DNA from 2 places in the Psychrobacillus sp. FSL H8-0484 genome. Region 2 is predicted to be linked to the other one. Evidence: riboswitches for the same ligand, from Rfam matches in the RefSeq annotation. Region 2 holds a riboswitch; the other holds the start of a gene.
What was found. A riboswitch is a leader RNA that binds a small molecule or an ion and turns the genes downstream of it on or off. The one in region 2 is predicted to bind cyclic di-GMP.

Region 1 (6,227 bases), 2.8 Mb from region 2:
GAGCTTACGATAAAAAAAGAAACCGTTCATTTGCTGAAAAGACTCCTACAAGTGAAGGAATCTTATTCAACTATTAGCGAAATTTCAACTGATGTTCAAACTGCACTTCAAGCAGACGAAGGGATACATTAGGATTAACTGCTACTTCTCCCCTTGCGTTTGTAGTAGTTACTTCCACTCAGTGGTGATCGCTTATAACTTTTTCTGCTGCTACTGCTGTTGCTACGTTTGTAATAACTTCCTCTTCGGTCACTACTGCTACCTCGATGATAATGACCATGTCTTCGCTCGCTGCTACCTTGGGAAAGTTGCTTGATTTGTTTCAATATTTTTTTAAACATTTTACCTCTCCCCATCTTTTTTATAGTGCTCATTCTAACATAGGTTGACGATAAAACTTACTATTCCGTACTTTTTTCATCCTATCGTCCTAATTTTATATGAAAAAGAGAGGAGAATAATTCCCCTCTCTTTTCTATCGCTTATTACGCTTCTCCTGCTTCATTAAAAGCTCCAGAAACCTTCTCAAATTCCTCGTCACTCTCTATAAAAGATAATTCTCCATCGTTTTCCACTCGGAAAAAGAATACATCAATATCTTCTTCTGACTCTCCTTGTATATCCTCTACAAAACCGACAGCAGCATATTCATCTCCATCGACAGTTAACAATCCTAGCACTTCCATTTCTTGCTCCTGATCGTTTTCATCTAACACTGTAATGATTGCACCAACTTCAATTTTCTCCAATTTCTCTTCCATTCCAATCTCCTCCTAAAATAATATCTTCAAACTTCCCTTTTAAACCTACATACGAATTATCTTACATTACAGGTTTTTTAGCAAAAATAAAAGAATCAAACCTTCATATTATATCAAGGTTTGACTCTTTTTATGCTGATGTATTGCATCATACAGTCCGTTATTCAGCTATAATCGTAATTGTTAGAGGAATTTATTCCTCCTTGTCCTTTTTCCCATTATTAGATTTCTCTTTGTCTTTATTTCCTTGTTGTTTGTTCTCGGCTTCTTGCTGTTTTACTTCAGCCTTTTTGGCTGATTCTTCCGCTTTAACCGCTGCTTCTTTTTGTTTTGCTTCCGCTTCTTGTTTCTTTTCTTCAGTCTTTTTAGCCGATTCTTCTGCTTCAGCTGATGCTTCTTTTTGTTTCTCTTCCGCTCTTTGTTTCTTTTCTTCCGCTTTTTTTGCTGATTCTTCTGCTTCTTTTTGTTTTGCTTCCGCTTTTTGTTTCTTTTCTTCCGCTTTAGCTACTGCTTCTTTTTGTTTTGCTTCTGCTCTTTGTTTCTTTTCTTCCGCTTTTTTTGCTGATTCTTCCGCTTTAGCTACTTCCTTTTGTTTTACTTCCGCGTCTTCTTTCTTATCTTCCACTTTTACTGCTGGATGTACTTTTGGTGCAACAGGTGTCTTAATTTCTTTGACTTTAGGTAGTACTACTGTTGAAGCAGTTTCACCTTTTTTAGTCGAGTCTTCGTTTACCACATTTCCCTGTTCTTGAACTACATCAGTCGCTGTTTCTGTTGGGTTTTCTTCTTCAGAAACTGTAGCATCAGACTCTCCTTCTTTGATCGGTTCTACAGGTTGGGTAGTTTCATTTTCTATTGTTTCTTCATTTGACTTTTTATCCATTTTCGCTAACTTCTTCTCAATCTTTTTAACCAATCTTTCCTGAGCTTTTAAAACATTTTTCGCAAGTGCTTCTTTTGCTTTAGGATTTTCTACTTTTTCGAAAGCAGCTTGTAAAGCAAGAAGATTTGATGAGAATTTTATTTCAAGTTCAGTATATATAGAATCTTCTTCCTGCTCGTCTTCTATGGCAACGTCTTCCTCCGTTGTACCATCTTCTTCGGTTGGAACTGCTTCTTCCGTACCTTCTTCATTCGTAGTACTATCTTCATCCGAAACTACTTCAGTAGAGTCTGTTTCTTCGTACTTAGATAACGCTTCATTTTGTTGATCAATCGCTAATTGAAGTGTTTCGATTGCTTTCTCTTCATCGCCTTGCTCAAATAATGCCGTTGCTTCAAGAATTCGTTCTTCAGCTAATGCGCTTAGTAACTCTGCTTCTTTCATTTCATCGAATGTGAAAGCCAATTGCACACTTTCCTGTAATGTTTTAAGAAAATAGAAAAAATCACCTGGTAATAATACAGGTTCTTCTACTTCTTCTGTTTCATCCGTTACTATTGATTCTTCTTCAGTAACCTCAGATTCTACTACTGCATCTTCCTCAACTAGAGTTGAAGCATCATTCGTATCTGCAAATGAAGGATTAACTCCTACAACAAGCACCAAGAATGCCACAACCAATGGTGTGAGTACAACGTTTCGTAACTCTTTAAAAATGGACATAAAAAAACTCCTCTCTCCTATTAAAAATAGAAATACAAGGAAGAATGGTGAATTAAACCTTTTTTAAGTTATCATTCATATTCTTCGGCAGTCCAGCCACCATAACCATTCGGCGTTAGGTCTGAGACTTTGCGTCTTCATCTTTCAATGAATTTGCCTTTTTCGAATAGGACAAATGCCTGTCCTATCAAGATAATTATATATTACTAGATAATAGATATCTATCTATTTTTACCATAATTTTCTGATTCAGTAATCATAAAAATTGCACCTCTAATGTTAGGTTGTCTCTAACAATGAGGCGCAATATTAAATGTTTCTATTTAAGAGGAAAATTCATGACTAAATTACTGTTCATATAAGCTTGTTACTGAAACACTTTGTTTATTAGTTGGTTCATCAAGGGAATGGATAGTCGCTAATCCCTTATCTTTATCCACGTGCTCAATATAAATATTTTCTCCATTATAGGTTACATTAATCATATCTGTTGAAAAAACAATTTCTTCTGCTCGTTGTGCATTCATTGAAGCTACCTCCTTTTTCATTTTCAATACTTATTATTTACCCAAAATTCCTTGGATATACTCAACCCCAGCTATAGTGCTAAATTATAACAAACACTCTATTCACTAAGCCTTTTCTTTATATCTCTCGAAACTTGTTTCAATGCTTTTTTTGATCCTCTTTCCATGTCATGTTGAAATTTTCGTTCTTTATAGCTTATAAATAAAGAATTCAAGTCGTATCCTTCTGGGTATAAATCGGTTGCTTTTCCTTCTAGTTTCAACCTTTTTACATTAACTTTTACCATTTCTTCTTTATAGAATACTAAAACATTATGGTGGTTATCTTTTTTCTCATATACAATTCCATAATCATTTTGTTCTAGGAGCTTTACTCTGTCTCCCACTTCGAAATCATAAGTTGCTTCTTCTTTAAGAGTATTCTGTATTTGCCTTTTTATCTTACTTTCTTTCACACGTTCTAAGTCATAATTCTTGTTGTTTATATAATGTTGTGCTTTTTGTAGTACCTTTTCACGTAAATTCATTTTTTTAGAAATCCAAAGCGCATTACTGTCTCCTGACTTACCGATTAATAGTTTATACATCGGTTCTAATACTTCACTGTTAAATTGCATAGCAGCATTCATAAAGTCACTATGAATTTCGGAGTAACGTTTAATCTCCCCGTAGTGAGTTGTCGCAACTGTTATACATCCCATTTGATAAAATTCTTCGAGGATGGCAATGGCTAGAGCAGCGCCTTCGTTGGGTTCAGTACCACTTCCGATTTCATCGAAAAGAAGAAGTGTGTTATTCGATGATGCACTCATAATTTCTGAGATGTTTTTCATATGAGAGGAAAAAGTACTGAGTGAATTTTCAATACTTTGATTGTCCCCAATATCAACAAATAGGTTATCAAAAACTGCTATTTCCGTACCTTCATCGGCTGCAATATGAAAACCTGACATGACGGCTAGTGTTAGTATTCCAATTGTTTTCAATACCACCGTTTTACCACCAGCATTAGGTCCTGTAATAATTAAACTACGATAGTCTTTTCCGATTTCAAAGTCTAATGGCACAATATTTCCAGACAAAAGAGGATGCTTACAATTTTTCAATTGGATATAGCCATGATTATTTAGCTTTGGCTCAATACCATCTATCCTTTTACTAAACTTTGCTTTTGCAAAAATCATGTCATACTGCCCAATTAGTTCAATATTGATGTTGATTTGTCTCGTTTCCTCGAGAATACTACCTGAAAGAGTGGCTAGAATTTGATACTCCTCCATCGATTCCTCAGCCTTAAGACTTGCTAATTCTGCATTTAACTTGGATATAGCAGCTGGTTCAATAAATACAGTGGATCCTTTAGAAGAAACTTCAATAATTGTTCCCTCCACCTGATTTTTGTAAGAAGCTTTAATGGGAACCGTAAAACGATCATCTTTTTTACTTATAAAGAATTCTTGAATATACTCTTTATTAGCACCACTCTTGAGAAATTTATTTAAACGTTCTTCAATTTTTTCTTCTGTCTTCGCCATGTGATTTCTAATTCGCTTTAAATCTCTACTTGCTTCCGAATCTACTCTATTACCTCTAATGGAGAAATTAATGGTTTCTTCAATTTGATTAAACTCCATCATGGAATAGGCATACGAATGTAATACTGGAGCAAAGAATTCTTTATCAAACATAAACTTCTTTATTGTTCTACAGCCTCTTAGGAAGTCAGATATAGCCACTAACTCCGATGGACCTAAAATCATGCCTTTTTCTAGCTTCTCCATCTGATGGCTTATATTTGAAATACCTTTCAGTGGCAGATGACTTTCTGCATCCAATAAACTTCTTGCCTCGGATGTCTCATTCAGTCTATTTTTAACAACCTTACTATTTGTGCTTGGTTGTAGTTTATCAAGTAAGTCTTTTCCTAAACTACTGACACAATGGGATTTCACCATTTCTTTTAGTTCGTTATATTGTAATTTTTCATATGTCATTGTATTCATGTGTAATCCTCCTCCAATAATGAAAAAAAATGCCCACAAAGATTCCTCCTACCTTTCCATTTGACGGGTAAAAAATGGCAACCGTAAAATGGGTAGAAAGCTCCTGTGGGCATTAGCCTTGTTCGTCACAAGGCATTTTTATCGTCAACATAATGTGGCATAGAGAATGAAAAAGAGCGTGACAGGACAAATCCCGCCACGCTCTTCGTCAACACATCATGTTAAACGAATATATGGAAAAGGAAGCAGTCTTAAGGTAGGTATTCGCAATGTGATGAAACACTGCGAAACAAGGCAATCTTAATAAACTGGAATAAAACCAGTTATTCAAAGCCTTATTAAACTAAATAGTATTAGTTCATACCTACTTCTGACATACTTCACCACACCTTTAATTAGAATATTTTCAATATAGCATCATTTTAAAATAGAGTCAAATGGGATAAACCCTTTGTGGAATAAAATTAATGTGAATTTTCCGTTAGCCATTTATCAATCAAAGGATGAATTTCATTAACTGCTGTACGGCCTGTTACAATGGAAACATGCCCCGTGTTCGCCAAATGATATGTCTTATTCTTACTGGAAACTTTGGCGTTAAGCGCTTCTACTTGTTTAGGAGCAGCAATGACATCCTTCTTACCAGCAATATTTAAAAGGTTTGCTGTAATTTTGCTTAACTCAACCTTCTGACCTCTTATATAAAGCTCGTCATTGATTAATTTATTGTGTTGATAAAATTCACCTATCCATTGTCGATATGCTTCGCCAGGGAAAGGGATTCCATCGGATAGCCATTTTTGCATCAATTTCCAATTGTTAACGAAGTTCTCATTATCCACTCGATCAGCTAGACTAATATATGGTCCGTAGAAATTACCGATTGGGTTTAACAATTTGTTTCCAAAATCGATCATATCAGGTGGAATTATCCCAAGTGTATCAACCAACTTATCAAGATTAAAGTAACGTTCATCTAACCAGTTTGTATATAATCCTGCATCTGAAAAATCAAAAGGGCTTGTCATGCATACCAAGTTACGAATCGGTAACTCTGGATGTAGGGCTGCAAAAATGGAAGTCATCGTCCCACCCATACAATAACCAAACAAACTGATTTCAGCTGCATCAGACGTTTTCAACACTTTCTTAACTGCTCGCGGAATGTAATCTAAAATATAATGATCTAACTTCATATGTCTATCTTCATAACCAGCCGTTCCCCAATCAAGTAAATAAACGTCATGACCTTGATTGGTTAAATGTTCAATTAAACTATTACCAGGAGATAAGTCCAGTATATACGGCTTATTAATCAATGCATAAATCA
Region 2 (6,227 bases):
TTCTACTAGCCATTTCAAGTGTGATGGCTGCAATGTCTTATAATAAGGCAACGGTCACAAGTGCTTCAGAATTGAAAGTTGTTAATTCAAATGAGGCATTATTAACTCTCGAAGCTGATACACCTTGGAGCTGGGAAAATAAAATAGGGTCAAAAGATAAAACTGCAGTTGTAAAAGGCGGAGAGTTGTTCTTCCAATTCGGTAAAGGTGTAGATCGAGACGGCTCTACTGCAAAGTTTTACGGACTTCAACCGAACAGCGAATATCAGTGGAATGATTTGTTTACTCTAAGAAACAAATCAGCAGAAACAATCAAAGTTACTATTAAAGCAACAGGGGATTATGCTCAATATATTACTTTTGGTGAAGCTAGTAACCCTAGAGCTAATAAAGCACCTGTTTGGGGTACACAAGGGCAAGCTTTAGTATTTGATAAGGTTACGAAAGAGTCAGGTTCAGGAATGCAAAACATCAGAACCATCGCAGTAAAATTCAATATTCCAAGTGGACACGCAGTTTCACAAGCTGCACTATTAGGTTCTATCATCGTCGAATCTGAAGCAGTAGCAGATTAATAGGAAGAGATAAAAAGGGAGAATTAATGGGAGTCCATTAGTTCTTCTTTTTTTATTAGATGGTTTAAAAATCCTATAGTATGTCCATACTTGAAGAGAAGTGGTATTAACCATTATGACATTTATGATAAACGATAAAATAAGCGTTAATAATACAATAATAGAATATAATCACCACCAATAAGTGACAAATTATTTAAATTAATTTGGTTACAATTGAATAGATTACTATACTGACAGCGGAAACTGTGAAGTACATCCTGTATTTGGGCACCTGGGATGTATGGAGTTATTGGTGCAACCGGCCTTATTAGATGTGGACTATTTGTTCCGTCTAATGAGGCTTTTATTATGAGTTTGGGAGGAGAACAATTGAAACTTCTATTATTTCTAACAGCATCTTTATTACTTATTTCATCATTACTTTTGCAAAGCAATAGTTTTTCAAAAGCTGAAATAAGTAATAATGTATTACTATCTATAGTTGAAGAGGAAAGTGCCCTAATCGCAATAACCTATGGGGAAGAAAAAACGTTTGAAGTCACCAATAATACGGATAAAACCATAGAAATTGAAAGAGTTGAATTGTTAGATGAATATGAGGAAGAGTTTATGAATATCGAAGATGTAGATTCTAGTATTTTTCCTGGAGAAATGAAAGAGTTTGCTTTAACTGGTAATTCAAAGGATTTAACAGGAAAAGTTATTCGAATAATAACCCGCTGGGAAGGAGGAAATGCTGAGATACAATCAACTCTTCCCGAATTTCCCGAAGTAAAAGAACCAGTTTCTGATATAACCGAAGAACTAGCGACACCAAAACCAGAGGAGGATGTAGTGGACCCAGAAGTAATTGGGGATATCGTCACAGAATTAACGGATGAACGAATCATACCAGAATCAGAGGAACCTATAACGCCAGAACCTACAGACGAACAATAAGAGGGGCGAATCAAATTGCGCGAGACCTTAGATAATGTGTTTAAGAAGTACCAAAAGAAATTTACGATTATACTATTACCAGTACTTGTAGTAGCTGGTGTCATATCCGTCTACACTTTGATGCAGCCAACAACCATTACGAATCAGGTCGATAATAACGTCTCGCATTTTCAGACTAGCTATGATTACAAGGCGACTATTACCCCGAATATCCTTTATCCCACTGGAGGAACAATCGAAGTTGGGGATACAATGTATAAAAAAATTACGAATGCAATTCCTTTCACCATAAATTCTACCATTAACTCAGAGAATGAAGTAATTGCTAAAGGTACACATGAATTTCAGTTACTTATAAAAGCAGGGGACCTTTGGGAAAAGTCATTCCCTTTAGCAGAAAAACAATCATTTGCGAAAAAAGGTACAGCAATATCAATAATAGACAAATCTTTTAAAATTGATATTGAAAAAGTTAAAACATTTATTTTGAAAGTAGAAGAAGAAACAGGGATCAGAACAGAAGAATATACTATAGAAATAGTTCCAAACATCCAAGGAACAATTATTTCCGGCGGAATAGAAAAGGATATTAAAATGGAGGATAAGCTTATCTTCCAATATTTCTATGAAGAAATTAAATTAGCGACTGAAAAAAAGTTTATATCCACGATACCATTTACAACAACTGAAATTAGCAAAAATATGTTTACTTTTTTCGGTTCTGAATTACCTTTAACTCCTGTGCGTATCATTAGTTCCGTTTTCTCACTTCTTTTTATCTTAGTGATTATTTATATGAATAAAAATTTTTGGGCTAATCGAAAAAAGAATGTTCAATCTCTAGCTGAAAAAATTAATAAAAAATACGGAAAAAGAATGATTTCCGTGTCACAGAAAGTAGAAACTTCCCAAAAATCAATTATTCTATTAAATTCATTTAAAGCTATCATACAAATTGCGGATGCAAAAGAGTTACCTATTTTTTACTACAATATGCATCTGGATGAGAGCAAGTTATATTTTATTATAGATGGGAATTATATGTATCAATATGAAATTAATGAAATAGAATTAGCTCGGAGTCGCAGTCGAAGCCGCGTTAAAAATAATAAAAATGAAGCAGAAAGTGATCCAGCTTATGCACTGGACTAATCAATTTTATTCTGTCATAAAGAAGAACCCTTCTAGCAAAACACATCTAGTGCTTTTATATCGATATATTTCACTTATCTTAACTTCTAGTTTTTTTTTGATAGGGCCACCTCAATCGCCGTTTGTTTTTAAAGTGGGGTTGGTAGTATCGCTTGGTGTAGCGGCTTGGCTTCTAACGGATTTACAGAGAAGATATGTAGGAAATAATAAGGTTTTAAAAACGATTGTCTTAACCGAAACAATTGGTTTGACTTTATTACTCATCCCTACAGGTGGTATTGAAAGTCCGTTTATATGGTACGCGCTGAATCCTGTATTGGTAGCTGCAAGTTTTCTAACGCCTTTGTTCTGTTGGGGAGTATTAACCTTCTATCTAAGTAGTGCGACATTCATTGCTTATTCTCTATTCCGCATAGACAATATGGTAACGATTCTAGAAGAAAACTCTTATATTTATTTAGTCTGTTTATTAGTTACATTGCTTGCAAGTTTGTTTTCGGGTCTAACTAAGGAGCTAGATGCAAAAGCTACTGAGTTATTACTAGTAAATAAAAAACTGTTAGAAACAAACGAAATGTATGAGAATACGTTAGAGCATATCATGTCTTTGTATCACTTAATGGATAACTTTTCAGCCGATAAAAACCCTGAAAAGTTAACATCAGATATCACATCTTCTTTAATTAATTGTACGCAAAAAGAATCCGCATTCTTCTGGTTAATAGATCTCCATAAGCAGAAAAGCTATTTAGCAAATACAACGAGTATTTTGAACATGGAAGAGGAGCTTAAGAAAGACTGGCACAATATTAGCCAAAAGAAAGAATCATTTATGGACAAGATTCACAATGAATACTTTTGGATGAAAATTATTAGGACTTCTAAAAATGTTGGTGTTGTAGGAATTAAGGTCAGCAGTTTCAGTGAAGTAAGAGATACATTCTTGCTAAACCGCACATTTGAGTTTATCGCAGAGCTTAGTGAAATCATGCTGGAGAGAATACACATGGATCAAATGATGGATCAGCTAATCATTATTGAAGAGCAAAATAGGATAGCCAACGAAATACATGACAGTGTTTCTCAGAAACTATTTGGAATCGTCTACTCATTGCATAGCCTTCAGATGAAAAGTCAAAATATTTCAAAAGAAGAGTTAAATAGAGAGTATCAATTTTTATCGAAGACAGCGAATTCGACCATAAAAGAACTAAGAGCGGCTATTTACCGACTAAGCTCAGTGAAAAAAGGAGATAAACCATTTCTGGTACTCCTAAAAAATTATTTAGAAGAGTATGCCAAGCTAAATGACGTAGAAATTAACTATCAAATAGCAGGCGATGAATCCTTCATTCCTCACGACCTAAAAACGGGACTTTATCGTGTCATTTGCGAAGCGTGTGGAAATGCAGTTAGACACGGGGAATGTCATGTGATGGAAGTAAGAGTATCTTTACTAGAGGACAAGACAATAGTAGTAATCCAAGACGATGGGATTGGAATTAATGTGCACAATCAGCAAGAAAAGAAGGTAAAAGGAATAGGCCTCTTTAATATGAAAAGTATTGTAAATTCGTTTAATGGAACATTCTCAATAGAAGGAATACCAGGTGTGGGAACAAAAATACAAATTGATATTCCAAATGCAAAAATGCTAAAAACACAAGAGGTGCTAGGATAATGAAAGTAGTTATTATTGATGATCATCCTTTAATAAGAAAAGGTCTAAAATCATTATTTTCGTTAGATGGATCAATGGAAGTGCTTGGTGAAGCTACGAATAGCAGAGATGCCTTAACTCTTTTAAACAAGGTCAAACCTGATATAGCGATAGTGGACCTCCGATTAGGAGAAGAGTCAGGCCTAGAACTAATAAAAGAGGCAATTCGAAAAGGAATCGTGTGCAAATTTGTAGTGCTTACTTCATCGGCAGAAGAAGAGGACTTTAAGTTAGCGAAAGAAATTGGAGTAGACGGCTATTTACTAAAGGAAGCCCTTCCGGAAGAACTTTTACATGCTTTGTCCATGATCAGCAAAGGAAGAAAATATTACGATCCAGGAGTACTCGATCTAGTGATGAATTCAAACACACCTTTCGAGGATGATGAGCATATAGAACAGTTAACCCCAAAAGAGAAGGAAATACTAATAGAACTAGGCAAAGGTCATTCCAATAAGGAAATCTCCAAGTCCTTGTATATAACCGAATTCACCGTGAAAAAACACGTAAGCCAAGTATTCGCAAAACTAGGACTAGCCGACAGAACCCAAGCAGCCCTATACGCCAACGCAAAAGGTTTAGTAAAGTACGTTATAAACTCATAAACGAGTGTTTTGTTGCGGAAGTGTTACTGGTGCCTGGCACCAGTAACACTTCTGACATGATAGAGGAAGTCCTGCGGAGAGAAATCTTCGTGGGACTTTTTTTGGGTTTGAAGTAGATAAATTAGTCTATCTAGGACGCTTATTTCGGTTTGGATAATTGTAAAGGAATAGTAAATATAGGTAAAAATAATTAAGAAACTGTAAATTTGAACTATTTATATATTGGTAAATGTTAGAATGGTTTTTGCAAGAGTATCAGATAACTAGGAGGATGGGAAATGAAAGAAAGCATAAAACTACGACAAAAAACGTATAAAGCGGCGCTGGCAACAACATTGGCTGCTGGAACACTTGTCGCGGCCGTACCATCAAGTATAGACGTTGCAGAGGCACAAGGAATTTCCTTCACAGATGTAAAAGAGAATCATCATTTTTACGAAAGTGTGAAAGATCTAACAACTAGAGGAATAATAAGTGGATACGAAGATGGTACCTTTAAACCAGGTGAAAACATTAGTAGAGCACATGCAGCGAAAATTATTTCCCTTGCATTAGGCTTAGACACTAAAAATGTAAAAGATCCTGGATTTAAAGATGTGAGTAAAAACAACCCTTACTTTGGTCATATCGCTGCGCTTGTAGATGCGGGAATCATTAAAGGGTATGAAGATCAAACATTTAAGCCAAATGGAAATTTAACTCGTGCACATATCGCGCAAATGCTAGTAGTTGGTTTTGACTTAGAAGAAGAGAAACTTTCAAACTTACCATTTAAAGATATTAACGATAAACAATGGTTTGCAAATTATATTCAAACCTTGTATAAATATGAAATTACAACAGGGAAAACAGCTACTACATTTGAACCAAATGCAACTGTAACACGTGGACAAGTAGCTTCCTTTATTAATAGAGCAGAAGCAGCTACTAAACAACAAGCTGTTGAAGTAATCGATATTTCCAAAAATGGACTAACTTTATCGACCGGTACGTATGCAGTAAATACAAGCTTACAAAACATATTCAACGAATCCAATTTAGCTGTGTTAAAAGGTGCCAAGGTTAAGTACACAGTGAAAAACAACGAGATTACAGAAGTTAGTTCTATTGAAATCAAAGCAAGTGGAACTGCAAATAGCAATCTTATACTTGATGGAAAGGGTTCCAATTTTGCTGGGAATCTTACAGTGAATGGTGACTTTGTTTCCGTAAAAAACCTTACGATTAATAATG

Region 1: another riboswitch for cyclic di-GMP. It lies ahead of MHH81_RS17515 (DUF5667 domain-containing protein); the one in region 2 lies ahead of MHH81_RS03675 (hypothetical protein).

Annotation. Positions count from the first base shown of each region.
Region 1 is NZ_JBBOSZ010000001.1:3,580,129-3,586,355, forward strand. Features, by position in the region: gene MHH81_RS17505 (protein kinase domain-containing protein) at 1-132, shown strand, start outside; gene MHH81_RS17510 (DUF1292 domain-containing protein) at 486-749, opposite strand; gene MHH81_RS17515 (DUF5667 domain-containing protein) at 955-2,367, opposite strand; cyclic di-GMP riboswitch class I at 2,451-2,535, opposite strand; gene MHH81_RS17520 (small acid-soluble spore protein H) at 2,715-2,894, opposite strand; gene MHH81_RS17525 (endonuclease MutS2) at 2,993-4,897, opposite strand; gene phaC (class III poly(R)-hydroxyalkanoic acid synthase subunit PhaC) at 5,362-6,227, opposite strand, start outside.
Region 2 is NZ_JBBOSZ010000001.1:797,803-804,029, forward strand. Features, by position in the region: gene MHH81_RS03670 (hypothetical protein) at 1-575, shown strand, start outside; cyclic di-GMP riboswitch class II at 808-890, shown strand; gene MHH81_RS03675 (hypothetical protein) at 948-1,517, shown strand; gene MHH81_RS03680 (DUF5305 family protein) at 1,533-2,669, shown strand; gene MHH81_RS03685 (sensor histidine kinase) at 2,656-4,350, shown strand; gene MHH81_RS03690 (response regulator transcription factor) at 4,350-4,994, shown strand; gene MHH81_RS03695 (choice-of-anchor I family protein) at 5,273-6,227, shown strand, end outside.